One region of the Streptomyces sp. NPDC002088 genome, then DNA from elsewhere that is predicted to be linked to it. Evidence: riboswitches for the same ligand, from Rfam matches in the RefSeq annotation. Region 1 holds a riboswitch; each other region holds the start of a gene.
What was found. Region 1 has a riboswitch for cyclic di-AMP ahead of ABT114_RS32595 (C40 family peptidase). Riboswitches for the same ligand answer to the same signal wherever they lie in the genome.

Region 1 (6,898 bases):
ACGAGCCGGTCGAGACGTACGTGAAGTGGGACGGTTCCCTGGGCGTGGGCTACACGCTTCATACCGGGGAGTTCCGGATTGCCACCCGGGGCTCCTTCACCTCTCCGCAGGCGCTGCACGCCACCGAGCACGTCCAGAGCCGGTACCCGGACTTCGAGCCGATCCTGGGCCTGACGTACCTCTTCGAGATCGTCTACCCGGCCAACCGTGTCGTCGTCGACTACCAGGGCCTGGACGAACTGATCCTGCTCGCGGTCGTCGACACTGAGACCGGTAAGACGCTCCCGTCCGGCGCCTACGACTGGCCGGGCCCGATCAACCAGCCGGTCGGCTTCCAGTCGCTGGCCGAGGTCGTGTCCGCGCCGGAGGAGAAGAACCAGGAGGGCTTCGTCGTCCGGTTCCCCTCCAGCGACCTGCGGGTGAAGTTCAAGTTCGAGGAGTACGTGCGCCTGCACCGCATCCTGACCAACGTCTCCACGCTCTCGGTGTGGGAGGCGCTGGCCAACGGGCAGGGCATCGAGCAGTTCATCGACCACGTGCCGGACGAGTTCTACACCTGGGTCCACAAGCAGGTGCACCGGCTGGAGGGCGACTACACCCGCGTCTACGAGGGCGCGGCCGACGACTTCGAGTGGGTCATGCGCCGCGTCCGGCGGCCGGAGTGGGACACCAAGAAGGCCCGCAAGGAGTTCGCTCTGCTGGCCAGCGAGACCGACTACCCGGACGTCCTCTTCGGACTCTACGACGGCAACGACGTCTCGAAGCGGATCTGGAAGAAGGTCCGGCCGGAGTTCGAGAAGCCGTACTACGGCGTCTCCGAGGACGTCGCCTGATGGAGCCCGACTACTACGGCGGGTGGTTCGAGGAAGCGGTGCTGGTGGGCGGACAGAAGATCCTCGCCCACCCCCGCAAGGACTGCATCGGCCGCCACTGCGCCGTCCACAACCCCTCCGAGCACCACATGAGCGAGTGGCGGCAGAACTTCCGGTCCGACCGGGCGCTGACAGAGCGGGTCTGCATGCACGGCGTCGGCCACCCCGACCCGGACGACCTCGCCTACAAGCGGCTGATGCAAGGCGCGGACTACTCGCCCTACGAGGGCCTGCACGGGTGCGACGGGTGCTGTCGATGAGCCTGCCGAAGTGCCAGTGCTGCCGACCGAAGACCACCGCGAAGGAGAAGCGCGTGACGACGCTGACCATGACGAAGGGCCTGCCGGGCTCGGGGAAGTCGACCTGGGCCAAGAAGACCGTGGCCGCTGCCCAGCCCGGCACCATGGTGCGGGTCAACAAGGACGACCTGCGGGGGATGCTGCACGACAACGTCCAGAAGGGCCCCAACGAGCGCCGTACCGTCAAGGCCCGCGACTTCCTGGTGGCCGGGTTCCTCGGGCAGGGCGTCAGCGTGATCGTGGACGACACCAACCTCAACCCGGTCCACGAGCGGCGCCTGCGGGCGCTGGCCGAAACGTACGGGGCGGAGTTCAAGATCGCGGACCACACGGCGGTCCCGCTTCATACCTGCATCCGGCAGGACCTCAAGCGGGACAGATCCGTCGGCGAGCAGGTCATCCGGGGCATGTACGACCAGTACCTGCGGCCTGCGCCGGAGGAGCCCCCGGCCTACGTGGACGGCCTGCCGAACGTGGTCCTGGTCGACCTGGACGGCACCGTGGCGAAGATGGCCGACCGCAGTCCGTTCGAGTGGGACCGCGTCGGTGAGGACGCCCCGCACGACGACGTCATCGACCTGGTGAACACGCTGCACGACGCGGGCGCGGTCATCGTCTTCGTCTCCGGCCGGGACGGCAGCGCCTACGACCAGACCAGGGAGTGGCTGGCTCGCTACGTCGGCGAGTGGACGAGGGAAGCGCTCCTGCTCATGCGTCCGGCCGGGGACATGCGCAAGGACTCGATCGTGAAGGGGGAGATCTACGAGCGCGACATCCAGGGGCAGTACAACGTCTGGCTGGTCCTGGATGACCGCGATCAGGTCGTCCAGATGTGGCGCCAGCGGGGTCTGAGGGTCCTCCAGGTGGCTCCCGGTAACTTCTAGTCTCCCCGAAATCTCCTCATAGTTTTCTCATAGTTCTCTTGACCCCGGTGTACCTTTGTGCGCCGGGGTCTAGCTGTACCCGCCGGTAACCAGCGTTTTTGATCTAGGAATCCGTCCGAATGTCGGGATCCAGCGTGTGACCTGCGCCACTTCAACAAAATGTTGATACTAACGGTAGGTAGAAACTAACTACCGGTAACGTGACTGTTGTATCCAATCGGGCAAAGGGTTCCCCTGTTTAGGGTAAAGAGCCCGCAAACAATGCACTGTCGGCACTTTTGTCAACCCCTAACGGAACTGACAGCTCGGTGCTAATTTCAGGCCCTGGTCAGCCCCTAGATCACCGCCGTCAGGGTCCCTGCGCGCCTGCCCACAGGCCCCTCCTGTATGCCGTGATCCGGGTCACGCCCAGATGCATCGGTTCGACGTGGCCGCCGCGTAAGCCAGCGCAGCAGGCACGTCCGCGAGGAGGGGTTGCTAGGGACATGAACATGATCGATCGTGGCGGTGTCGACGACACGGGGGAGCAGGACGTCAGAGGGCTCCGCCGCGAGTTTGCCGGGGACGTACCCCTCCCTGGTGACGCCCTGGAGTACCCCTCCATCCGGTACCGCGAGGACGTGCCGCACGAGGGGGCGCTCCCGGACCTCTACCGGCAGTCCGATGACGTCGAGCCGACCGACGACGAGATCACCGAAGAACTCCTGCACATGGTGGACACCGGGGAGCTGGCCTTCGGGTGGATCGAGGACCGCCAGGAATTCGGTTTCTGGGAACCGTCACCCGGCCCCGCCCGCGCCAGCTCGGTGACCCCCCGGAGCCCGTCTGCGCAGCTAGCGCGGGCGTCGGCCAGGCCCGACCTCATGAGCCGGTGCTGCCGCACACTGGCGATCGTCGTCGCAGCGGTACTTGCGCCGTTCGCTGTAGGCCTTGCGGCGGCTGCCACCGAGCACCAGAACGACGACGACAGCGTGGACCAGCCCGAAATGACCGGCAACGACGCTCCGATGGGCTCCGTTTCCACCCCGACCGCCACCAGCTCGCCTGGCACCGCCCCGACCCCGACCCGTTCCGCCGTGGTCAAGCTCCCGGGCTCGTCCCCCTCCCTGGGCAAGCATGCCAAGGCATCGTCCGGCCCGGAGACGCACAAGGCGAAGACCTCCGTCGGCAAGCACCGCAAAACGTCCTCGGAGGAACCCAAGAAGGGCGTCAAGACCTTCGTGCCGATCTCGAAGGTCGCCCTCGCGGCCCCCGCGCAGCCTGAAACCTCGAAAGGCCTGGTCGGAGACACTGCGGGCCGCGTGCTGCAACCCGTCGGGAGCCTTCTCGGAAACGCTTCTTAATGCCGTATTGCTAAGCATTCGGCAGGATGCGATTGACAGAAGCAGTATCCGAGAAGCAGTATGGTGGGGTCTTGCCTCACGATGCGAGCGCATACCGGGGGGTTGTCTTGTTAAGGAGTGATCATGGCGGACGTCGTCTCGAAGACGTGCGATAAGAAGGTCCAGCGGGGCCGCAAGAAGGTCGTGTGCGGCCAGGCAGTGCCGGACAACGAGCCCACGGCCATCACCGTGGGAACCACGCGCTACCTGATGGACCTGTGCCAGGAGCACCAGGACGAGCTGCTGTCAGCGGTGGAGCCCTTCACCTCCATCGCCCACGACGCCCAGAAGCGCCTGGGGACCCAGGTGCGCAAGGCCATCAAGGGCAGGGGCGGCAAGGCATTCACCGCAGCCGACGTGCGCGAGTGGCTGAAGGAGCAGGGTCGCGAGGTCTCTGGGACCGGCCGCCTGCCTTCCGACCTCATCCGGGAGTTCGAGGAAGCGCACAGCTAGAGCTGACACCGCCCGCAGAGGGCCGGAGGGAATCATCCCCCGGCCCTCTCTTTGCGTTCCCGGACAGTGTCTACCCCCGCCCGCCTGCGGGGCTTGCTGGGCAGTGGCCTCGGTGATTACAAACACGTAGTCATGATCCTGTAAAAAGGATGCATGAACACGACGAGCGCGCGACGGCCGGACCACGGGAGCCCCCTCCCGTCGGCCAGCATGCCCGCGCTCGTCACCTCGGCCTCGACGGCGTTCTGCCTCGGCCGTGTCCTGTTCCCCGCCCGCTAGGGCTGCCCGTGGTCCGCTACTGCCACGTGAGGCGTAAGTCCCGGCGGGGAACCCCTCCCTCCTGGCGCAAGTAAGTTGCGCATTGGAGTTGACAAGCCGTATCCCTGATACGGTAGTGTCCAGCGAAGCAATTACGGGATGTAGCGCAGCAGGTAGCGCGCCTGATTTGGGATCAGGAGGTCGTCGGTTCGAAACCGGCCATCCCGACTTCGAGGCCCTTTGGCAGAGACAGTTAATGCGCCCGCCTGAAAAGCGGGAGATCTTGGTGCGATTCCAAGGGGGGCCACTTTGTTCAGACGCCGAGCCCTGTTCCTGGACAAATACTGCAATCAACCTCTGAACAGGGGCGGGAGACCGAAACGCATCACTGGGGCGAATCCGCAGATTCATATGTGGTAGGGAAAGGCACTTATCCCGAGCCCGTCACCTAATCTCGCAGGCGTGCGGAGTGCACCATGAACAAGAGAATCGCTGGAATCGCTCTCGCGGGCGCGCTGGCCCTGACCCCGATTGCGTCCCCCACCGCCTCGGCAGCGGCAGCAGCCGCATATGTGACCGTAAAGAGCGGGGACACGCTCGGCGGGATCGCGTCGAAACACCACACGACCTGGCAGAAACTCAAGTCCATCAACCACCTGAGCAACGCGAATCTCATATACCCGGGACAGAAGATATATATGTCCGCAACATCCACCTCCACCACGGCCCCGGCCAGCACGACGGCCGCTTCCTCGACTTCCTCGGGGACGAAGATCGTCAACCAGGCCAAGAAGTACATCGGCACCCGGTATGTCTACGGCGGCACCTCGCCGTCGAGCGGCTTCGACTGCTCCGGCCTGACGTACTACACCTTCAAGAAGCTGGGGAAGACCATTCCCCGGGTCGCGGACGCGCAGTACCGCTCCAGCACCAAGGTCAAGACCCCCAAGAAGGGTGACCTGGTATTCGTCCACGACTCAAGCGGCCACGTCTATCACGTGGCCATCTACGTCAATTCCACGACGTGGCTGGAGTCCGAGCGCCCCGGAAAGGGCGTCAACTACTACAAGCCGTGGTCGAAGTCTGTTTACTACGGGCGCTACACGGTGAAGTAGGCTTCACCTTAAGAAAGGCCGGAGGGAAGATAGGGTCCTTCCGGTCCCAGCCCGAGTAGACGAATGGCACAGTCAGCGGTCTCAAACACCGTGCCGAAAGGCGTGTGGGTTCAAATCCCACCTTGGGTACGGTCCGGAGTCAGGTACCTGTTTGGACGCGGAGTCCAGTAGGGTCGGTGCAAACCCTGATGCAGCATTCCCCGATAGCTCAATCGGCAGAGCAACGGACTGTTAATCCGTGGGTTCCTGGTTCGAATCCAGGTCGGGGAGCTAGGAGTGATTGGCGGTCCTACTCCTACGTCTAAACTCGCCCCGCTCGGGAACACCGGTACCCCGTTAAAATTCCGGCATGGTGTATGTGGCGAAAAGGTAGCCGCGCCGGGCTGTGACCCCGGTGTCCCGAGAGGGGCGTGAGGGTTCGACCCCCTTCGTACACCCGACAGCCCCGGCCGACCGCTCGACGATGTCGCCGGGGCTCAGCCTTGCCCGCTGTAGGTCACCACGAAGGCGATCAGGGCCGCCCAGGGGACTACCCCCACCAGGGACGGGAAGCGGGCGGACAGTAGCCCCAGCAGGGCAGTGATACCCCACGCCACGTACGTCCGGTTCAGGACAGTGCCCTCGTCCGGCTCCTCCTCGGCGGCAGGGGGAGGCACATCGGCGCCCCGGTGGGAGTTCAGGTGCCGCTGCCTGTCGACGGCCGCGTCCACATCGGTCTCGGCGACGCCCCACTCCCTGCATTCGTCGCAGGTCCAGAACACAGCAGCCTCCTTCCTCGGGTACAGCAAACCCCCGGCCTCCGCCTGGACAGTGGCGGCCGGGGGTTCGTGGTCGACGGTTACTTGACCTTGAAGTGCAGGGCGACGCCCGGGTTGGCGGCCGAGGTGCCCAGCGTGGTCGTCAGGGAGACCGTGTCGCCGGGGACGAACGTGGCCAGCGCCGCGACGTCGTTGACGGCCGGGGTGATGACGTTCACGCCGACGTACGGGTTGGTGAGGACCTTGTTCCCCTTGGTCGCGCTGGCCGCGACGGTTGCGAGGGCCCCCGAGACCGCCGAACCGTTCTTGTTGACCTGGAACGTGGTCTGCGTCGAGCCCGCCGTGCCGAGGTTTCCGTAGATGGCCACCAGTTCGGCGGCGACCGGAAGGGGCTGGGCCACGGACAGGTCGCTGCTGGTCAGCACGAAGGTGTTGCCACCGACTCCACTCATGAAAGACTCCTAGTTACTGGTTCTGAACCAGTACTCAGTTTAGTCTGTGCAGATCAGCCGTCCGAATGGCCGTTTAACTGCTGGAGTCGGTTGGGTTCACTTCAGGAGTGAACGTTGTCAAAGAAGCCGTAATGCTGATACCGTACTCGAACGCCGGGCCGAGAGGCCTGGCACCACCAAACCCCCGCGAGAGGAACCACCTTGAGCATGCTGCTGGAGTTCACCGAGGTCGACTGGGTCCGCGAGATCCTGATGGACCCCAACGTCGGTCACCAGGCTGCTGCGAACGACCTCGTCTTCAACGGTGTCGAGACCTCCGAGACCGCCGTCCGGCGCTGGCGCAAGGCCAACGGCTACAAGAAGAACGTCCTGGTCGAGCCGGGACGCAAGCCGCTTCATACCCTGCCCGAGGAGGGCACGGCCGA
Region 2 (6,898 bases), on a different contig from region 1:
GGCGAGCGCCGGGACGAGCCCGATGGTCGCCGCGGCCACCCCCACGACCGCGACCGGGACGACGTACCGCGCTGCCGTGCGCCGCCCGGTACGCAGGTCGTCGGCTTCTCCGGCGGTCGTGGTCGTGGTCGTGCTGTCGTCGGATTCGTACGGTGCCATGTGTGCCTTACCTCCGTCGTCGGCGGCGGCTGTCGTCTCGGCGTGTCCTCGCACTGGTGGTCCACCCTGAGCCGCCATTCTCACCCGAATCGGTGAGGAGTGGTGTTTTCCGTGGTGTCCATCTGACCAAATCGGCCCTAAGGAAGCGTCAGACCGCGGGCTCAACTCCGCGTACTGCTGGGGTATGACACGAGGGTGCGGCACCTCACCCGACCCGTAGGGGTCGGGGACACCGCACCCGGCCACATCAGGTGGACCCGTCCGATCCGTCAACACTGCGAGGGTCTGGGGCGGAGCCCAGCCACAGGCACAGGGGCCGAAGCCCCGCCAGGGGGACAGGGGACGGAGTCCCGTCAGGGGTGCAGGGGACGGAGTCCCGTCAGGGGTGCAGGGGACGGAGTCCCCGCCGGGGTCTGGGGCGGAGCCCCGGAGCGAGGGTCACCTTCCACCCAACCGAGTCGGGCGGGTGGGTGGGCAAACCCCCTACCCCGCCCGATGCACCACCGCATCACACACCTCAACCAACGCCCTCTTCGCGTCGCACTCCCGCAACGGCGCCAACGCAGCCCGCGCCTCCTCCGCATACCGCACGGTGTCCCGCCGCGCCTGCTCCAACGCAGGATGCGCCCGCAGCGCCCCCAACGCCTCCGCCAGCCGCGCGTCATCACTCAGGTCGGAGTCCAGCAGCTCGCACAGCGCGACATCCTCCGCCAGCCCCAGCCGCTCCGCCCGCTCCCGCAGCCGTAGCACCGGAAGCGTGGAGATGCCCTCCCGCAGATCCGTCCCGGGCGTCTTCCCGGACTCACGGGAGTCCGACGCGATGTCCAGCACGTCATCGGCCAGCTGGAAGGCGACTCCCAGCCGCTCCCCGTACTGCGTCAGCACGTCCACGACCGTCTCGTCGGCCCCGGACATCATCGCCCCGAACCGGCACGACACGGCCACCAGCGACCCGGTCTTGCCGCCCAGCACATCCAGGTAGTGCTCGACCGGGTCCCGCCCGTCCTGCGGCCCCGCCGTCTCCAGGATCTGCCCGGTCACGAGCCGCTCGAACGCCTCCGCCTGCACCCGCACCGCCTCCGGCCCGAGGTCGGCCAGGATGTGCGAGGCCCGCGCGAACAGGAAGTCACCGGTGAGGACCGCGACCGAGTTGCCCCAGCGGGTGTTCGCGCTGTCCACCCCGCGCCGCACCTCGGCCTCGTCCATGACGTCGTCGTGGTACAGCGTGGCGAGGTGGGTCAGCTCCACGACCACCGCCGACGGCACGATTCCCGGCGCGTACGGGTCCCCGAACTGCGCCGCGAGCATCACGAGCAGCGGCCGGAAGCGCTTCCCGCCCGCCCGCACCAGATGCTGCGCGGCCTCCGTGATGAAGGGGACCTCACTCTTGGTGGCCTCGAGCAAGCCTTCCTCGACAGCCGCCATCCCGGCCTGAACATCGGCTTCCAGAGCCTGGTCCCGCACGCTCAGCCCGAACGGCCCGACGACGGTCACGAGGGGTCTCCTGTCTGCTGGTGTCCACTGGCGCTTACACGGTTTGTCGATAGGTCGCTGCCACCACTCAAGTCAGCGTATCCGGTCACGTTTCGATCACCGATAGCCCCCACGGTTACAGGCCAGGCGGTACCGGATCACGCCCGGTATGTTTCTGATCAGTTGATAAGGACAGATTTTCATCGAATTCTGCTGACATCACAAAGATTGTCGGCATACGAGGAAGCAGGGATCCGTGCCCCGAGCCGTACGTCGCCGGGCGCCGTCACCCGGCCGGCCGAAAGCACCCGACCGAGTCCGCCCTCGCGCCCTACGCGATGCGCCGCACGACGCGCCGCACGAGGCACCGCACGAGGCACCGCAGGATGAGCCGCTCGACTCGCCGCACGGTGCACCCCGTCCGCTGAGGTCACCCCGATGAGCCCGACGAACCCGCGCATCCGTACGTCCTTCCCCTACGAGACGACCCACGAGGACCTCCGCATCCCGTTGCCCGACGGAACCCGGTTGTACGCACGGGTGTGGCGCCCCCTGACCAACGAGCCCGTACCGGCGCTCCTCGAGTACCTCCCGTACCGCCTGACCGACTGGACCGCGCCCCGCGACCACCAGCGCCACCCCTGGTACGCCGGCCACGGCTACGCCTCCGTCCGCGTCGACGTCCGCGGCCATGGCAACAGCGAGGGCATCCCCGCGGACCCGTACTCGGCGGTATATCCGGCCGACGGGGCCGAGGTGGTGAACTGGCTGGCCGCGCAGCCCTGGTGCGACGGCAAGGTGGGCGTGTTCGACATCTCCTGGGGCGGCTTCGGCTCCCTCCGCATCGCGGCCCTCGCGCCCGAGCCACTCAAGGCGGTCGTCACGGTCTGCTCCACGGACGACCACTATGACAACGACGTGCACTACCTGGGAGGTTCCGCCCTCGCCGTCGACATGCACGCCTGGGCGGCCACGATGCTCGCCTTCGTCGCCCGGCCGCCCGACCCGCAGTACGTCGGCGAGGCCTGGCGGGACATGTGGCTCGGGCGGCTGGAGGAGGTACAGCCCTTCATCCACACCTGGCTCGCCCACCGGACGCGGGACGACTACTGGAGGCCGAGCAGCGTCTGCGAGGACTACGGCGCGATCAGCGCCGCCGTCCTGGCCGTCGGCGGCTGGCACGACCCGTACCGCGACACCGTCCTGCGCCTGGTCGAACACCTCCCCGCCGACCGGGTACGCGGCCTGATCGGCCCCTGGTCGCACCAGTACCCGGACCGCGGCCTGCCGCCGGGCCCGGCGATCGGCTTCCTCCAGGAGACGCTGCGCTGGTGGGACCACTGGCTGAAGGGCCGGGAAACGGGCGCCCTCGACGTACCGCTCCTGCGCGCCTACGTGAGCGACTCCCACCCTCCGGCCACGGTGTACGAGACGCTGCCGGGCCGCTGGGTCGGCGAGCCGGCCTGGCCCTCCCCCTACGTGACGACGGTCACGTACCAACTCGGGGGCGCCCCTGTGCTCGTACGGTCCCCGATGCACACCGGAGTCGACGCGGGCCGTTTCCTCCCCTTCGGCGACGACGCCGACCTCCCGCCCGACCAGCGCGAGGAGGACGGGCGCTCGGTGTGCTTCGAGTTCGCGGTGGCGGAGGAGACCTGGGTGCTGGGACGGCCGCGGGTGCGGCTGCGGCTGGCCTCCGACGCACCGCGCGGCCAGGTGATCGCCCGGGTGTGCGACGTGGCGCCAGACGGCTCGTCGACCCTGGTCACGCGCGGCGTACTGAACCTGTCGGCGCGGTTGGGCCGGGACCGGTCCGTGCCGTGGCCCCCGGGCGCCACGGAGGACGTGACCTTCGAGCTGACCGGGATCGGCCACGCCTTCCCGCCCGGCCACCGCATCCGCCTCGCCGTCTCCTCGGCGTACTGGCCGTGGATCTGGCCCGAGCCCGGTTCGGCGGCGGGCCTCACCCTGGACCCGGCCGGCAGCGCCCTCGAACTGCCCGTGCGCACAAGGCAGTCGGCGGACATCCTGTTCGAGGAACCCGAGCAGGCCGATCCCCTGGGAGTGAACTTCCCCGCCACCCTCGAAGAGCCACGTCCCGCACGCCTGGCCGTACGGGACGTGGCGAAGGGCGAGTGGCGACTGGAGGTCGACCCGCGCTACGGCGGCACGCGCGTGTACCCCGACGGGCTGGAGTTCACCGAGGACGCGCTGGAGACGTACACGATCCAGGAGAGGGACCCCCTCTCCGCCCGCACCCGCTCCGACTGGTCAATCCGCCTGCACCGCCCCGACCTCATGTGGGACACGACGGTCCGGACCCGCTCGGAGATCGGCTGCGACGGGGCGGACTTCGTCACCTCCGACGAGGTGATCTGCACGGAGGGTGGCGAGGTGGTGTTCCACCGGACGTGGGAGAAGCGGGTTCCCCGGAACCCCTGAACGCCCGAAACGCCCTGAATACCCTGAACACCCAAAATATCCGAAATGCCGGTGACCCTCGCACCCCCGGAACGCCCCGAAACCCCCATACACCAGTGCCCGATTTGCCGTGATTGCTAGATGAATTCCTCTTAGCGGTAAATGCTCTACGGGCTGACAAACAGTGAGTTGGGTCACGCGAGCCGACAGGTGGTCACACTCCCCACCCACCCCCCGTTTCCCTTTCGCCGCAAGCGAGTTGCCCCTTGGCGGCTGCAAAGGATCAAGTAGCCCAAATGCCTCAGACCAAGGTCAACTGGGGTGAGGTGTGATTCCGACACTTGTTTCGGACATGTGCTCTCGCATACGTTCCGGCCTGTCGGGTGGACGCCTAATCCTGCCGCCGCCCAACACCACCATCAACGAACTCACTCGTAGGGCAGGAACGGGGGACCCAGGTAAGCCGCCGGACCGGGCATCGCACCGGAACGGCTAGGGGTTAAGTCGTGTCGCCGCAGGGCGGCGCGGCCGGGCACCTCCCCGCCCGAACCCGACAGCTCACCTCGTAGGCGCCGGAGAGGAATTCAGACATGATCGCTGCCGGTCAGAACCGTCGCGCCCGTCTCGTCCGCACCCTCGCCGTCGCCGGTACCGGCGCGGCCGTGCTCGCCCTTCCGCTCCTCGGGGCGGCCAGCGCCTCCGCGGCCACCACCACGTCCGTGACCGCCGCCCCGGCGGCCGCGACGACGTACACCAACAACCTCGACGGCTGGATCCGGGAGTCCCTCGCCGTCATGGCGCAGCACGGCATCCCCGGGACCTACAACGGCATCTACCGCAACGTGATCCGCGAGTCGTCCGGCAACCCGGCCGCCATCAACCTCTGGGACTCCAACGCGAAGAAGGGCATCCCGTCCAAGGGCCTGCTGCAGGTCATCGACCCGACGTTCAACGCGTACCACGTGTCCGGCACGTCGTTCAACATCTACGACCCGGTCGCGAACATCACGGCCGCCTGCAACTACGCCGCCGCCCGGTACGGCTCGATCGACAACGTGTTCGGCGCGTACTGACCGGTCCCGTCAGTAGAAGAGTCTCTCGAGGACGACGGCGATGCCGTCGTCCTCGTTCGACAGGGTGACCTCGTCGGCCACGGCCTTGAGTTCCGGATGGGCGTTGGCCATCGCCACGCCATGAGCGGCCCAGTCGAACATCGGGATGTCGTTGGGCATGTCGCCGAAGGCGAGGGCCCGTTCGGCGCCTAGGCCGAGGCGCTCGGCGGCCAGCGCCAGGCCGGTCGCCTTGGTGACGCCGCACGGCTGGAGCTCGACGGTCCCCGGCCCCGACATGGTGACCGTCGCCAGCGAGCCCACCACGGAGCGGGCCGTCACTGCCAACTCGTCGTCGGTCAGGGCGGGATGGCGCAGCAGGACCTTGCTGATGGGCTCGCCCCACAGGTCTTCGCGCCGCCCGACCCGTACCGCGGGCAGGGTCGGGTGGGGCATCAGGTAGCCGGGTTCGATGAGCGTGAGGCCGTCGGCCCCGTCCTGGTCCACGGCCGCGTACACCTGCCCCACCTCGGCCTCTATCTTGCCGAGCGCGGTCTCGGCCAGCTCCCGGTCCAGGGTGACCGACCACAGCAGACGGTCCGCGCCGGCGTCGTACAACTGCGCGCCCTGCCCGCACACCGCGAGCCCCTTGCAGCCGAGGTCGTCGAGCAGCGGCCGCACTCTCGGAGCCGGGCGTCCCGTCACCACGAGGTGCTGGGCGCCGGCCTCCGCCACCCGCGCGAGCGCGGCGAGAGACCGGTCGGAGAGGGTGTCGTCGCCGCGGAGCAGCGTTCCGTCCAGGTCGGTGGCGATGAGTGAGAATGCGAGGGGAGCGGCCATGATCAGAGAATACGGACACCGCGCCCCCTCGACTCACCTCCGTTTTCAGCCCCAAGTGGTGCCCGCGGGCTCCTTGATGGTGGTGTTGATGCGGTTGAACATGTTGGTGACCGAGATGGTGAGGATCAGCGCGGACAGCTCCTTCTCGTCGAAGTGGTCGGCCACCTCGTCCCACAGTGCGTCCGGCACGGACTCCTCGGACCGGTCGGCGAGCCGCGTGACCTTCTCCGTCAGCCGCAGCGCGGCGCGCTCGGCGTCGGTGAAGTAGGGCGCCTCCCGCCAAGCGGAGACGGCGGCGATGCGCTCCTCACTCGCGCCGGCCTTGCGCAGGTTGACCGTGTGCCCGTGCACACAGGCGCTGCAGCCGTTGATCTGGCTGGCGCGCAGCCCGACGATCTCCGCCAGGTCCTGCGCCAGGCCGGCCTCGCCGATCGCCTGGAAGAGGGTGCCGATCCCCTTCATCGCGGTCGGAAGGACGTACGCCGGGTTCGTCATCCGTGCCTGCATGCTGCTGCCTCCTGCGTGTCTTTCGTGTCCGTCGTGTCCGTGTGCAGTGACGAGTTGCCGTCACTGCACTGACGGAGCGGAGGCGCGTGTTGTGACAGACCGACGGAACTCTTTTCGTCCTTCCTTTCAGCCGTGCGCCGCCGCCAGATGCTTCGCCAGCCGCGGGGACGCGAACTCCGTACCGCACACGAAGCGCATCACCGGGCCGTACGAGGCCGCCGCCGGGAGGCCGGTGAAGTACAGCCCGGGCACGGACGACACGTATCCGGCGCCGAGCTTCGGGGTGCCCCGGCTCACCGCGAGCTCGGTGCGCAGTTCGTGGCCGAGGAAGTCCATCGCCGCTATGTCCACCCGATAGCCGGTCGCCGCGATGACGTGGTCGGCGGACAACTGCCGGGTGCCGCCTGTGTGAGGGGCGACTGTCAGCGTCGTACGGTCGTCCGCCGCCC
Region 3 (6,898 bases), on a different contig from region 1:
CACCTCCGGCGGCAGGCGCGTCGCGCTGCTGACGCACGGTGCGCGGACCGTCGTACTGCCCGGCCCGCAGCGCACGTTCGCGGAGAACAAGCGGCCCTTCGTGGACGACTTCCAGCGCACTCTGCCCGACCTCTCGCTCGACGTGGCGGACCGGAAGTACTGGGGCACCTCTCCCGGCGGTGGCAGCTGGTCCACGCTCGGGCCGGCGGACACCGACTACTCGGTCGTGCCCGGCAGCGGCGTCGTCAGCCTCACCACCGAGAACTACAGCCGGCACGCCAGCCTGCGCGACGACGAGATCACCGACGTCGACGCCCGCTGCACAGCCCGGTTCGACAAGGTGCCCACCGGCCAGGCGTGTTCGTTCGGGCTGACCTTCGGCTACCAGACCACCCACAGCAACTACCGGGCCCGGCTGTCCTTCCTGACCTCGGGCGCGGTCGAGCTGCGCGTCGAGAAGGAGGTCGACGACACGGTGACCCAGCTGGCCTCCGCCCTCACGCTCGACACGAGTGTGCCCGCGGGGACCGACTGGACGATCCGGGTGCGTCGGGAGGGCACCCGGATCCAGGCCAAGGCATGGCGGTCGGCGTCGGCCGAGCCGACCGCGTGGGCCATCGACGTCACCGACTCCACCTTCGCCAAGGGCCGGGTGGGCCTGCGCGCCCTGGCCAACAAGGGCTGTACGAACCTGCCGGTCACGCTGTCCGTCAGCCGCTACGAGGTGGACGCCGCGAACTGGGAGACCCCGCCGACCGTCACGCACGGCGACTGGGTGCGGGTGCTGCCCGAGCCGTTCGACGGGACGTGGACGACGCAGCTGGAGCAGACGATCCGCGACTGGGCGGGCTCCACCGTCCCCGACGTCCTCGCCTACGCCGCGATGTTCCTCGGCGACGCTCCGGCGGTGACGGCCGGCGCCGGACCGGCCCAGGGCAAGCAGGTGCTGGGCGAGGCCGGGTACGGCTACCTCGACCCTCAGGGTTACCGCTACGAGGGTGCCGACTTCCACGAGTACATGAACGTGGGCTGGACCTTCCCCGACGGGACCTACACCGGACCGTCCAGCAAGCAGGTCGGCAACCTCGACTGCTCGGGCTACACGCGGATGGTCTACGGCTACCACATGGGCGTGCCCCTGGCCGCCGGCGAGGACACCTCCGGAAACCGGATTCCGCGCAAGTCGCGAGACATCGTCGACTACGCGCCCGGGGTGGTCATCGACCGCACCGACGGCACCAACCCGCCCGCGGCTGCGCTGCTCCAGCCCGGCGACCTGGTGCTGTTCAACGCCGACTCGGGCGACGACGACCCCGAAACGGACACCGTGACCGTCGACCACGTCGGCATCTACCTGGGCACGGACGCGACCGGCAAGCGCCGCTTCCTCTCCAGCCGCAAGACGGTCAACGGGCCCACCATGTCCGACCTGGGCGGCGCGTCGCTGCTCGACGGCACGGGCACGTACGCCACGAAGCTGCACACCGTGCGCCGTATCTGAAACCTGCCGCAGAGTCAGCCGATCTCCCAGAGGAACCGGTGGGTGTGAATCCCGAAGTACGGCGTAGACCACCTCTGGGCGATCGGCCAGGGCTGCGGCGAACAGCCCGGTGTGGGTGTCCACGTCCAGCTCGATGGTGTCGGGGAACATGAACGCCATGTTGCCGACGCCGCCCATGTCCACCAGCTCGGCGAACAGTTCCAGCGGCGGCCACCCGCCCCGGAAGAGGCCATAGGGAAATGAAGGTCACAATTACGTATCGGACATTCCGCTCTTCAACCTTCACACGAGCCGCACAAATTAGCTAAGTTGGCGTCAGGCCGCTCGGATCCCTCCGGCGAATCCCGCCGGGCCGTGCAGCCTCCGCCGAGTCCGGTGAACCACTGCGGCCGCCGGAGCCGGGGACCCAACCGATCTTTGGGGTGAATCGGCCCAACTGCCCTATGGGGCAAGGGCTGTAGGGCACGCCTTCCGGAACCCCCGCCCGAACCCGACAGCTAACTCGGTAGGCGGTGCACGGAAGGAGTACGTCGCCGATGGCGCCGGAACGCGACACGCGCCCCGAAGGTCTCGGCCTCCCCGGAACGGACGCGGTCAGCCGCGAGGAGATCCGGCGGCGGATCAACACCCTCTACGACCGCGCCGAGACCGACACGGGGAACTACAACGCCACCCGCGCGATGACGACGGGGACACGCAGGCCCGCCGCACCGCTGCGCGCCACTGAGCGCAGGCAGGCCGACCCCGCCCTCGACACTGTCGCCCGGCAGTGGTTCGACGTGGCGCGCGCCAAGTTGGGCCCGACGGTTGCGGCGGTGCTGCCGGCCGACAGGATGCCCGACCCTCCGGCCGCGGCCCGACCCGCTCGCCCGGCGGAACTCCCGGCCGCGGTTCCGGCGCCCCGTCTCGAACTGGAGGCACCCGTCAAACGCGTCCCGGAGCTCACCGCCGGGCCCATCGCCGCGCTGTCGGCCACGCCAGGAAGCCGGCGGGACGCCCTCCCTGCCCTCACGGCGCCCTACGCTCCTCCGGCTCTCCCGGCCGCGCTGCCCGCATCCGCGCCCGCGCCCGCCACCAAGTCACGGCAGTCCGCGCTGCGGACGACGAAGGAACAGATCCGGGAAAAGCTCACCACGGCGCGGGAGTTGTTGTCCCGGCAGATCACCCTGCGCAACACACCGCCCGCCGCGCTCGAAGCCGCGCCGACGGCCGAAGCCCTGTGGTCGGCCCCTGCGCAGCAGGATCCTCTGCGCGGCGAGGGAGGCGCGGGAGCCGGCTGGCTCACACAACCGGCGATCAGCCTCGACACCATCCCCGTCGACAGCGGGTACACGAACGCACCTGTCGACACCGGGCAGTTCAGCGTCCCCCTCGACAGCGCCCTCCTCGGCACCGAGTACACAACCGGACAGTTCAGCCTCCCTGCCGACACGGCGTACACGAACAGTCCTGTCGAAACCGGGCAGTTCAGCCTCCCCGTCGACACGCCATACACGAACAGCCCTGTCGACACCGGACAGTTCAGCCTCCCCCTCGGCACCGGATACGCGAACACCCCCGTCGACACCGGCCTGTTCAGCGTCGCCACCGTCCCCGTCGGCGTGCCGGAAGCGACGTACAGCGGCAAGGCCGCGAAGGCTCTCGATTTCGCCCGCGCCCAGATCGGCAGACCGTGCCTGTGGGGTGCGACCGGACCGGAGTCGTACGACTGCTCCAGCCTGACCCAGGCCGCCTGGAAGGCCGCCGGGGTCGCGCTCCCCCGCACGGCGATCGACCAGGCCCGCACCGTCGCGGCGATTCCGCTCACCGAGCTCCAGCCAGGCGACCTCATCTTCTTCTACGGCGATGTCAGCCACGTCGGCCTCTGCACGGGCAACGGCACGATGATCCACGCACCGGGCCCGGGCGCTTCCGTGCGCGAGGAGTCGATCTTCTTCGCCGGGCAGACGGCGATCCACAGCGCGGCACGGCCCGCGTGAACTTCGGGTTCGCGACAAGGGATTTGGGTGAGCTGGTCACGGTCCCGGCCGAGCAGGTCACCCTGTCCGACCTGCGAACGCGGCGCAGCTGGGTGGTCGAGCTCGCGCCCTACCAGCTGGCGACCGTATCGGTAACCCAGGCGTTGCGCGGGTGACGGGTCGGCGCCCGAGCGCGGGAACGGCGGAGGTAACGGCGGCGAGGACGTCGCGTGGGACACGTCTGCGGACAGCTATCGGCTGCCGACCGAGGCGGAGTGGGAGCGCGCCTGCCGCGCCGGTACGGCGGGCCCCCGCTACGGCCCCCTCGACGAGATCGCCTGGCACCGGGGCAACTCACGGGAGCGGATCCACCACGTGGGCGCCAGGCGGCACTGGAGCTGCCGGGCCTGCGTGCGACGGCGCAGCCACCCCACCTTCCGGGTCGACGTCGTCGGATTCCGCGTCGCGCGTTCCCTGGCGCGGGCGTGGACGGTCAGGGCTCCGACAGGTGCGTGCGCGAGCACATCCGGTAGCGGTTGATCGCCTTCTTCAGTTCGTCCAGCTCCGGCTCCGGCAGTGCGCCGTACTGAACGAACTCCAGAAGATGTTCGGCGACCGTGCGCAGCTTGGTGTTCGTGCGCTGTGAGACGTCCCGCAGGACCCGCCAGGCCTCTTCGGGCGGGATCTGCCCCAGGACGACGACGGCGCCTATGGCCTGGTCGATGACGGCGTGCGAGGCCACGGCCTGCCGGAGCTGCTCGTTCTCCTCCTCGAGCCGTTCGTTGTCCTGGGCGAGGTCGGTGACGGACAGCAGTCGCAGCGGATCTCGCCGTGAGGTCGCGAAGAAGGCCATGATCCCCCCTTGGTGAGCGAGCGGCCACGTTTACAGCTTCCCTCAGTCGGGCCCTTCACACGACCCGGCTCGCGTCACAGCCAGTCCTTGCGACGGAAGGCACGGTGGAGCAGGAACACCACCGAGATGAAGACCGCGCCGACGGCCGGGAGGCCGTACGTCCGGTCGAGCCTCGTGCACGGTCGTCCGTGGGTGTCCGCCGCTGGCCTTCCGCCGTCGCCCGATGCATCGTGGAGCCATGATTTTCATCGCCGTACGCTTCACCGTCCGTCCCGAGCGTGCCGACGAGTGGCTGTCGCTGGTGGGTCCCTTCACCGAGGCCACCCGCGCGGAGCCGGGCAACCTGTTCTTCGACTGGTCGCGCAGTGTCGACGACCCGAACAGTTTCACGCTGCTGGAGGCGTTCGCGGACGAGGACGCCGGGGCCGCCCATGTGCAGTCCGAGCACTTCAAGGCGGGGCTTGCCGCGATGGCCGGCGCGGTCGCCGAGACGCCCGAGATCATCAACGTGAACGTGCCCGACCAGCACGGCTGGGGCCCGATGGCCGAGCTCGCCCCGCAGGCGTGAGGGCGGTCAGCGTTCGGCCGAGACCGGCAGGTCCCATGACTCCAGGCTGATCAGCTCGTCCGCTGTGGGGTCGGTTCGCTGCAGAAGTGGCGCAGGGGCCGGCTGACAGAGCGCGGCGCCCGGATCGCTGGTACTGGTCCGGGCGCCGCCCCTGGTGGTCGTGAGGGCGTCACATGGAGCGCCGCCGGGTGCGGGTGAGCAGGACGACACCGGCGACCGCGAGGACGGCACCGACAGCCGCGGGCCACAGCTGCGCGCCGGTCTCGGCGAGGCCGCCCTGGACTGCCTGCGGTTCGGTCTGCGGTTCGGTCTGGGGTGGCGTCTGCGCGGCGGCGGACGTGTCCTGCCCGCTCTCGCCCGTGTCCTGCGCCTGCTCGGAGGCGGTCGTCTTGTCGGGGGCGGTGGTGACGAGGTTGCCGCCCTTGTCGTCCGAACCCGCCTGCGCCGACGCGTCCTTCGGGCGTGCGGTGGCCGAGGGGGACGAGTAGACCTTGGGCTGGGCCTCGCCGGGGTCGGTGGCGGTGGCGGTGAGGTCGGTGCTCGGCGTGTCGGTGGGAGGCGCCGAGGTCTCGTCTCCTCCGGTGTCTCCGGGCTGCTCCTCTCCGCCGTCCCCGCCCTTCGTGGGCTCCGGGGCCTGTGTCTGCTGCCCCTGGTCGCCGTTCCCGTTGCCGCTCCCGGTGCCATCCCCGTTCCCGGTGCCCGGCGCGGCGCCGGCACCGCACTGCCGGCCGCCGTTGATGCAGTCGACCATCTCCCGCATCAGGCCCTCGTCGAAGACGTTGATGAAGTCGCCGTGGTCCGTGACCGGCTTGTGCAGCTGCTCGGGGAAGGAGTCCACCGCGAACAGCGGGGTCGTCCGGCCGCCGTCCTGGACGCTCGGCGCGTCCACGTCGTACACGATGCGCTGCACCAGCTGCGGGATGGCCTGGAAGCCCTCCGGGCACGAGCCGTCGGCGGTGGCGAACGCCACGTGGGTGCGGTGGTTGGCGCTGTCGATGTTCCGGCCGTCCCAGCAGCTCTGGAACTTGAAGGTGCGCACGACGTCGCTGCCGTCCGGGCAGAGCGGGTACTTGTCCTTCAACTGCCGGTCCTCGAAGCCGGTGCAGCTCCACGACGCGTTGGCGTTCGCGGGGCCGTTGACGAACGCCTTGGCATCGCCGGTGATGATGCGCAGCAGCCGCGGCATGGCCGTGACCTGGCTGCGGGGGTTGCCCACGAACGTCAGCGTGACCTCATTCGGCGTGACGATCTCACCGGCGTTGCCCTCGGTGCCGCCCCCGGGAGCGCCGGCGTCTCGCTCCTGCGTGCCGTTCTGCAGGCGCAGCACGGGCCAGTAGTACGAGGACTTGTCGCCGTCGTCCTGGCAGCTGGTGTCGGCGTTCGCCAGGTCGTCGTCGCTGGCGAAGGCGTTGTTGGACTGGTTGCCGACGTAGTCGTGGAAGTGGTGGGCTCCATTGGTGACGCCCGGGGCGACGATGACGTTGTCGGAGTTGAACAGTCCCTCCGCGTTCACCCCGCACCTGGTGGTGAAGGTGCCACGGGAGGCGTCCGCCTGGGGGCTCGGGCCCGGCGCGTTGGGCTGGACGGTGGTGATGTCCGCGAAGTCGTCGACGACGGGGCCGTTTCCGGCCTGACCGCCGTTGCCGTCCTGGTTCTGATCAGGCCCCTGGCCTTGCCCCTGGTCCTGGTCCTGGTCCTGGTTCTTGTCCTGATCCTGCGTCTGGTCGCGCAGGGTGCAGGCCGCCAGGGTCTCCAGGCCCTCCGGACGGTCCCCCACCCGGTCGATGGCGATCGCGATGCGCTCGATCGTCGCGGTCCGCTTCTCCTTCAGCGGATTCATGATCGCGCTGTCGGCGAAGCCGCTGTCCTCCTGTACCGCGCGCGCCGATTGCTGCAGCCGCTGGTAGGCGTCGGCGATCTGCTGGTCCAGCAGCGCGAGTTCCTTGTCGACCTCCGCGCGCGCCGGGTCCGGCACCGCCGTCAGACGGTCACCGACGTCGGGGCAGTCGATCGTGCCG
Region 4 (6,898 bases), on a different contig from region 1:
CGCGCTCTGGGCGGAGATCAGCTTCGCCCCCGCCAGCGCCGAGATGGCGAGCGCCCCGCCGGCCACCCACTGGTCGCCGGCCCCCTCGACGGTCTGGCGCAGGTCGAAGTAGGCCAGGGCGAAGCCGTAGAGCACGATCCCCAGCCAGAACAGCACCATCGCCGCGCGCGCGAGCCAGGCCGTCGACAGGGCCCCGGCGAGGGTGGCACCGAGCACCGCGAGCCCCTGCGTGGCGACGCACCCGAGGAACACCGTCCCCGGCATACGCCGCCGCCAGTGCCGTACGACGTCGACGAGCAGCACCGGCCACAGCACCACGGACAGCGCCAGCAGCGCCTCGGCGAGGGTGTGCCGGCCCAGTGCGGAGAAACGGGTGCCGAGCACGGTGGTGGCGGCGACCGAGGTGAGTGCGGCGGGCGTGCCCGCCCGGCGCACCCATTTCTCCCGTTCCCACAGCAGCTGCAGAGCGAAGTCCGCCGCCAGCGCCAGCCAGGCGGCGCAGGCGAGCACCAGGGCGATCCGGGACAGGACCTCGTACCCCGACAGCTGCAGACCGACGGACAGGATGCCGGTCGCGAGCACGGCGGCCCCGGCCGCCGGCGGACGCTGCGCCCACCAGGCGCGGGGAGAGGAGGAGCGGGGCATGGGCCGATGCTAAGGAGCACCGCGCGCGTTGCGAGCGGGGCACGCGCGCGGGCGCCCGAAAATACGCGCGGGCGCAGGCACAGCACCACGCTCCCTCAGGACCAGTGCTCCCCCACGCGCGCGTGCCGCACCGCAGTCGGCGGTCAGGCCGGACGCACCACGCTGTGGATCCCCGATTCGCCGTCGTAGTAGATCGACTCCTCGCGGACGTACGCGCCGGGCTTGGGGGCGTGGATCATCATGCCGTTGCCGATGTAGATGCCGACATGGCTGACGTCGTCGTAGAAGAAAACCAGGTCGCCCGGCTGCGCGTCGGCGAGGGAGACGGTGGTGCCGGCGTTCACCTGGTCGTAGGTGGTGCGCGGGAGGGTGACGCCGGCGGCCTTCCAGGCTGCCTGGGTGAGGCCGGAGCAGTCGTAGGAGTCGGGGCCCGTGGCGCCCCAGACATACGGCTTGCCGATCTGCGCGCGGGCGAAGGCGAGCGCCTTCTCGGCCTTGGTGGACGAGGTGGACGAGGAGGACGAGGAGGACGAGCCCGAGCTCGATGTCGTGCTCTCCGTAGCAGCAGCCGCAGCCGCCGCTGCTGCCTGCTGCTTCGCGAGCTCCGCCGCCTTGCGCGCGGCCTCCTCCTGCTTCTGCTTCTCGATCTCCGCCAGCCGGGCCTTCTCCTGGGCGGTCAGCTGCGACAGCAGCACGCGCGCGTCCGTGAGCTTCTCCTGCACGGTCGCCTTGGCTGTCTTGAGGTCGTCCTGCGAGTCGGTGAGCGTCTCGAGACTCTCGGTGGCCTCCCGGCGCTGCTTCATCGTCGCGGCCTGTTCGGTGACGTAGTCATCGACCGCGTCCTTCTGGCGCGAGGTCAGGCGACTCATCAGCTGGGCCTGGTCGAAGTAGTCCTGCGGCGAGTCCGCGAGCAGGAAGGTCGCGGTGTCGGCCGTGGTGGCGCCGGTCCGGTACTGCGCCGCGGCGAAGGAACCAAGCTCCTCGCGCGCTTCGTTGAGCTTCTGGGTGCGCTGGGCGACGTTGTCGAGGAGGGTGTCGACGCGCTTGCGCTGCTTCGCGGTCTTCTCCTTGGCCGCGTTGTAGTTCTCGGTCGCCGACTCGGCCTGGCGGTACAGGTCGTCGACCTTCTTCTCGACCTCTTCGAGGCTCGGCTTGCCGTCGTCGGCCGAGGGGCTGGCGTTGGCCGTCTGGGAGAGCAGGGCGACGGAGGTGAGGGCCGCCGTGGCGAGGGCGGGGGTTCGTATGCCGGCTACGCGCGTACCTGCGGGACGCGACTTGCGGTGCGACGCCAAGGGAGGCGACTCCTTCCACGCTCCGCCTACCGGGTTAGCTGTCGGGTTCGGGCGGATGGATCGGAAGGGTTGCCCTACGGCCTGTCTCCCATGGGGAGTCGGGCCGATTCACCCCGGGTCTCGGTTGGGTCCCCGGCTCCGGTCGCCGTGCGGGCGTACCGGACTCGGCGGAGGCCGCGCGGCCCGGCGACGTTCGCCGGTGGGGGTCGTGCGGCCTGCTCGGCACGGTAGCCAACTCGTGTGGCGCCTGTGAAGGTTGATGGGCGATATGCCCGATACATTTTCGTGACCTAAGGCCAGGGCATTGCTTGCCGTGGCCAATCTGGAGTGATCTGTGGTGACTTGTCCGGAGTGGTGACGTCCGCCCGCTTCGTCGCGCTAGCTTCCAGTCAGCCACGGTCGGGTGCCGTGGCGGGGGAGAGAGGTACGGCCATGAGGAAGCGCACAGCACTCGTCGTCGGCACGTCGGTCGCGCTCGCCGTCACCGCGGGCATCGCACCCGCGAGCGCCGCCGGCGCCACGGGCGGACACGCCGGCGCCAAGCCCGTGATCCGCGTCATCGCCAAGGGCCTCGACAACCCGCGCCAGCTCTCCTACGACGACGGGCACGTGTACGTCGCCGAAGCCGGCCGCGGCGGCAAGAAGTGCGTCGGCGCGGGAGAAGAAGGCCAAACCTGCGTCGGCCTCTCGTCCGCGGTCACCAAGATCTACTGGGACGGCGGCGCATGGCACCACTACCGGGTGGTGAAAGGGCTGCCGTCAGGCGCCGCACCGGACGGCGGCTTCGCGACCGGTGTGGACGGCGTCTCCGCGCTCGACGGCTGCGTCTGGGCCGTCGAGACCTACGCCCCGCCGGAGGCCGGCATTCCCACCGGACCGCCCTGGAACACGCTCGGGAAACTGCTCTCCGTCGACCATGGCACGGCACGGATCGCCGCGGACGTCACCGCCGTCGAACAGAAGTACAACCCGCACAAGGCGACGGTCGAATCCAACCCGTACGCCGTCCTCGCCCTCCCCGACGGCCGCAAGATCGTCGCCGACGCCGCCGGAAACGACCTGGTCGTGGTGGACCCGTCCGGAAAGGCCCGGCCCTTCACGGTCTTCCCCGACCACGACAGGCACCAGGCCGTCCCGACGTCCCTCGCGCTCGGCCCCGACGGCAAGCTCTACGTCGGCGAGCTGAACGGCGAGGCGGAGAAGCCCACCGCGCGCGTGTGGAAGGTCGACCCGCGGACCGGAAAGATCCTCGGCTGGAAGTCCGGCTTCGGCTCGATCACCGGGATCGCCTTCAACGACGACGGCGACCTGTACGTCAGCCAGCTCTTCGCGAGCAGGGTGACGAAGGTCTCGGGCGGCAAGCGTACGAACGTCCAGGTGCCCTTCCCGGCGGGCGTGGCCGTCGATCCGTACGACGGCAAGGTCTACGTCTCCGCCTGGTCGATCGCGGACCGCGACGGAACCGTCCTGGACGGCAGGAAGACGCCGGGCGGGCAGGTCTGGAAGATCCTCGGCTTCTGAGACCCGCGGTCCCCGGTCCCCGGCTCCCGATCCCCGTCACTCGATTCCGGGGATGTTCTCAGGGTGGCGGCGGGTTGTCGGTGGGGCGGCCTAGACTCGGAGAGCGATGAGCAGCCTCTTTGACGACAGCTTCCTGGCGGATCTCCAGGCCCCCCGGGCCCATGGGGAGGAACCCCCGCCTCCGCCCGAGGACGAGCACGTATCGGAGCCGATTCCGGACGACCTGTTCGGCGGGAAGTTCGACGTGCCGCCGGACCGGGACGCGTACTACCGCGACGGTGCCCCGCGCCCCGCGGTCGACCCGGCCGCCCTCCTGGAGGGGCTGAACGAGAACCAGCGTGCCGCCGTCGTCCACTCCGGCTCCCCACTGCTCATCGTGGCCGGCGCCGGCTCCGGCAAGACGCGCGTCCTCACCCACCGCATCGCCCACCTGCTCGGCGAGCGGAACGTGCATCCGGGCCAGATCCTCGCGATCACCTTCACCAACAAGGCCGCGGGCGAGATGAAGGAGCGCGTCGAGCACCTCGTCGGCCCGCGCGCGAACGCGATGTGGGTGATGACCTTCCACAGCGCGTGCGTGCGCATTCTGCGCCGCGAGAGCAAGAAGCTGGGCTTCACGTCCTCCTTCTCGATCTACGACGCCGCCGACTCCAAGCGTCTGATGGCCCTGGTCTGCCGCGACCTGGACCTCGATCCCAAGCGTTTCCCGCCGAAGTCCTTCAGCGCCAAGATCTCCAACCTGAAGAACGAGCTGATCGACGAGGAGGACTTCGCCGCCCAGGCCGCCGACGGCTTCGAGAAGACCCTCGCCCAGGCCTACGCCATGTACCAGTCGCGGCTGCGCGAGGCCAACGCCCTCGACTTCGACGACCTGATCATGACGACGGTCAACCTGCTGCGCGCGTTCCCGGACGTCGCCGAGCACTACCGCCGCCGCTTCCGCCATGTACTCGTCGACGAGTACCAGGACACGAACCACGCTCAGTACGCCCTGGTGCGTGAGCTCGTCGGCACGTCCGAACACCCCGTTGACGTGCCGCCCGCCGAGCACGACCTCCAGCCCGCCGAACTGTGCGTCGTGGGTGACGCCGACCAGTCGATCTACGCGTTCCGTGGCGCGACCATCCGCAACATCCTCCAGTTCGAGGAGGACTACCCGGACGCGACGACGATCCTGCTGGAGCAGAACTACCGCTCCACGCAGACCATCCTGAGCGCCGCCAACGCCGTCATCGAGCGCAACGAGTCCCGCCGTCCCAAGAACCTGTGGACCAACGCGGGCGCGGGCGCGAGCATCACCGGGTACGTCGCCGACACCGAGCACGACGAGGCGCAGTTCGTCGCCGACGAGATAGACCGCCTCACGGACGCGGGCCAGGCGAAGGCCGGTGACGTCGCCGTCTTCTACCGCACCAACGCCCAGTCCCGTGTCTTCGAGGAGATCTTCATCCGCGTCGGCCTGCCCTACAAGGTCGTCGGCGGCGTCCGCTTCTACGAGCGCAAGGAGGTCCGGGATGTCCTGGCCTACCTGCGCGTCCTGGCCAACCCGGAGGACTCGGTCCCGCTGCGGCGCATCCTCAACGTGCCCAAGCGCGGCATCGGCGAGCGCGCCGAGGCGATGATCGACGCCCTCTCCCAGCGCGAGAAGATCAGCTTCCCGCAGGCGCTGAAGCGCGTCGATGAGGCGTACGGCATGGCGGCGCGGTCGACGAACGCCGTCAAGCGGTTCAATACGCTGATGGAGGACCTCCGTACGATCGTCGATTCCGGCGCGGGCCCGGCGACCGTCCTCGAGGCGATCCTCGAACGTACCGGCTACCTCGCCGAGTTGCAGGCCTCCACCGACCCTCAGGACGAGACCCGCATCGAGAACCTCCAGGAACTCGCCGCGGTGGCCTTGGAGTTCGAGCAGGAGGCCGGCGAGGGCGAGACGCCGACCGGGCTCGCCGCCTTCCTGGAGCGGGTGGCCCTGGTCGCCGACTCCGACCAGATCCCCGACGAGGACGAGGACGGCTCCGGAGTCATCACGCTGATGACCCTGCACACCGCCAAGGGCCTGGAGTTCCCGGTCGTCTTCCTGACCGGCATGGAGGACGGCGTCTTCCCGCACATGCGCGCCCTCGGCCAGGCGAAGGAGCTGGAGGAGGAGCGCCGTCTGGCGTACGTTGGCATCACCCGCGCGCGTGAGCGGCTCTACCTCACGCGGTCGGCGATGCGCAGCGCCTGGGGGCAGCCGTCGTACAACCCGCCCTCCCGCTTCCTGGAGGAGATCCCGCCCGCTCACCTGGAGTGGAAGCGGACGGGCGCCACGGCGCCGGTGTCCTCGGGACCGGCCTCGGGGTTGGCGGCCTCGCTGTCGTCCTCGCGTTCGCGTTCGTCGGCGTCGGGCGCGTCCGGTTTCGCCACGCGCAGGGCCTCGGAGAAGCCGGTGGTGTCCCTGGCCGTCGGCGACCGGGTCACACACGACCAGTTCGGGCTCGGCACGGTCGTCGGGGTGAAGGGCACGGGCGGGAACGCCGAGGCGACGATCGACTTCGGGGACACGAAGCCGAAGCGGCTGCTGCTGCGATACGCGCCGGTGGAGAAGCTCTAGCGGTCATGAGTCGAGCCCCCGGCGCACATGCCGGGGGCTCCCTGGTACTTACTGCCGGTGCTCACCGCCGGCCCTTACTGCTGGGTTTTACGTCGGGTCGAGACCGTGGCTCCGCAGCCACGGGAGCGGGTCTATCGCCGAGCCGCCGCTGGGCCGTACCTCGAAGTGCAGGTGAGGACCGGTGGAGTTGCCCGAGTTCCCGGAGTACGCGATCGGGTCGCCGGCCTTCACCGTCGTGCCGGAGGCGACGCGGTAGCTGGAGAGGTGGCAGTACCACGTCTCCGTGCCGTCCTTCGCCGTCACGATCATCATGTTGCCGTACGCGCTGTTCCACTGCGTACGGACGGTGCCGTCGGTCGCGGACATCACGGTCGTGCCGTACGAGACCGGGAAGTCGATGCCGGTGTGCACAGACATCCAGTTGATACCGGCCTGGCCGAAGTAGGCGCTCAGCCCCTTCTGCTCGACCGGAAGGGCGTACTTCGGGCGCAGCCGCTCCTTGCGGGCCGCCTCCGCCGCCGCCTTCTTCTTCTCGGCCTCCTGCTGGGCCTTGAGGTCGATGCGCTCCTGCGTGCGGCTGGCCCGGTCGGCGAAGTCGTCGGCGCCGGCGGAGAGGCTCTCGAGCTGGGTGTCCAGCTTGTTGTTGGCGGCAGACGGTTTCACCGCCTGCGCGTCCGAGGCGGACGCCGTCGTGTCATTGCCGTCGTCGGTCAGGGTGCCGACGGAGGCGGCCGCGATCCCGGCGACACCCATCACGCACGCCGAGGGCACGGCCACGGTGAGCAGCGCGGAGCGCTTCGGGGGCGTACGGCGACGGGAACGGGACGCGCCGCGGGACGCCGCGCGC

Region 2: another riboswitch for cyclic di-AMP. It lies ahead of ABT114_RS17100 (transglycosylase SLT domain-containing protein); the one in region 1 lies ahead of ABT114_RS32595 (C40 family peptidase).
Region 3: another riboswitch for cyclic di-AMP. It lies ahead of ABT114_RS03595 (C40 family peptidase); the one in region 1 lies ahead of ABT114_RS32595 (C40 family peptidase).
Region 4: another riboswitch for cyclic di-AMP. It lies ahead of ABT114_RS18070 (C40 family peptidase); the one in region 1 lies ahead of ABT114_RS32595 (C40 family peptidase).

What each region holds. Positions count from the first base shown of each region.
Region 1 covers NZ_JBEOXO010000018.1:167,030-173,927, forward strand. The annotation lists gene ABT114_RS32555 (RNA ligase) at 1-833, shown strand, start outside; gene ABT114_RS32560 (hypothetical protein) at 833-1,132, shown strand; gene ABT114_RS32565 (phosphatase domain-containing protein) at 1,186-2,055, shown strand; gene ABT114_RS32570 (hypothetical protein) at 2,541-3,398, shown strand; gene ABT114_RS32575 (Lsr2 family DNA-binding protein) at 3,522-3,890, shown strand; gene ABT114_RS32580 (hypothetical protein) at 4,044-4,169, shown strand; tRNA gene ABT114_RS32585 (tRNA-Pro) at 4,304-4,376, shown strand; tRNA gene ABT114_RS32590 (tRNA-Phe) at 4,383-4,455, shown strand; cyclic di-AMP (ydaO/yuaA leader) riboswitch at 4,484-4,625, shown strand; gene ABT114_RS32595 (C40 family peptidase) at 4,625-5,263, shown strand; tRNA gene ABT114_RS32600 (tRNA-Leu) at 5,313-5,392, shown strand; tRNA gene ABT114_RS32605 (tRNA-Asn) at 5,461-5,533, shown strand; tRNA gene ABT114_RS32610 (tRNA-His) at 5,616-5,700, shown strand; gene ABT114_RS32615 (hypothetical protein) at 5,740-6,024, opposite strand; gene ABT114_RS32620 (hypothetical protein) at 6,102-6,473, opposite strand; gene ABT114_RS32625 (metallophosphoesterase family protein) at 6,675-6,898, shown strand, end outside.
Region 2 covers NZ_JBEOXO010000007.1:132,861-139,758, reverse strand. The annotation lists gene ABT114_RS17115 (LolA family protein) at 1-159, opposite strand, end outside; gene ABT114_RS17110 (polyprenyl synthetase family protein) at 643-1,653, opposite strand; gene ABT114_RS17105 (CocE/NonD family hydrolase) at 2,071-4,074, shown strand; cyclic di-AMP (ydaO/yuaA leader) riboswitch at 4,469-4,640, shown strand; gene ABT114_RS17100 (transglycosylase SLT domain-containing protein) at 4,644-5,126, shown strand; gene ABT114_RS17095 (HAD family hydrolase) at 5,136-5,942, opposite strand; gene ABT114_RS17090 (carboxymuconolactone decarboxylase family protein) at 5,988-6,449, opposite strand; gene ABT114_RS17085 (FAD-dependent oxidoreductase) at 6,576-6,898, opposite strand, start outside.
Region 3 covers NZ_JBEOXO010000001.1:759,475-766,372, reverse strand. The annotation lists gene ABT114_RS03600 (NlpC/P60 family protein) at 1-1,501, shown strand, start outside; cyclic di-AMP (ydaO/yuaA leader) riboswitch at 1,856-2,029, shown strand; gene ABT114_RS03595 (C40 family peptidase) at 2,038-3,480, shown strand; gene ABT114_RS03590 (hypothetical protein) at 3,477-3,635, shown strand; gene ABT114_RS03585 (SUMF1/EgtB/PvdO family nonheme iron enzyme) at 3,718-3,999, shown strand; gene ABT114_RS03580 (ANTAR domain-containing protein) at 3,953-4,312, opposite strand; gene ABT114_RS03575 (putative quinol monooxygenase) at 4,551-4,880, shown strand; gene ABT114_RS03570 (DUF1996 domain-containing protein) at 5,050-6,898, opposite strand, start outside.
Region 4 covers NZ_JBEOXO010000007.1:338,667-345,564, forward strand. The annotation lists gene ABT114_RS18065 (tellurite resistance/C4-dicarboxylate transporter family protein) at 1-645, opposite strand, end outside; gene ABT114_RS18070 (C40 family peptidase) at 789-1,937, opposite strand; cyclic di-AMP (ydaO/yuaA leader) riboswitch at 1,946-2,117, opposite strand; gene ABT114_RS18075 (ScyD/ScyE family protein) at 2,370-3,458, shown strand; gene pcrA (DNA helicase PcrA) at 3,565-6,051, shown strand; gene ABT114_RS18085 (M23 family metallopeptidase) at 6,139-6,898, opposite strand, start outside.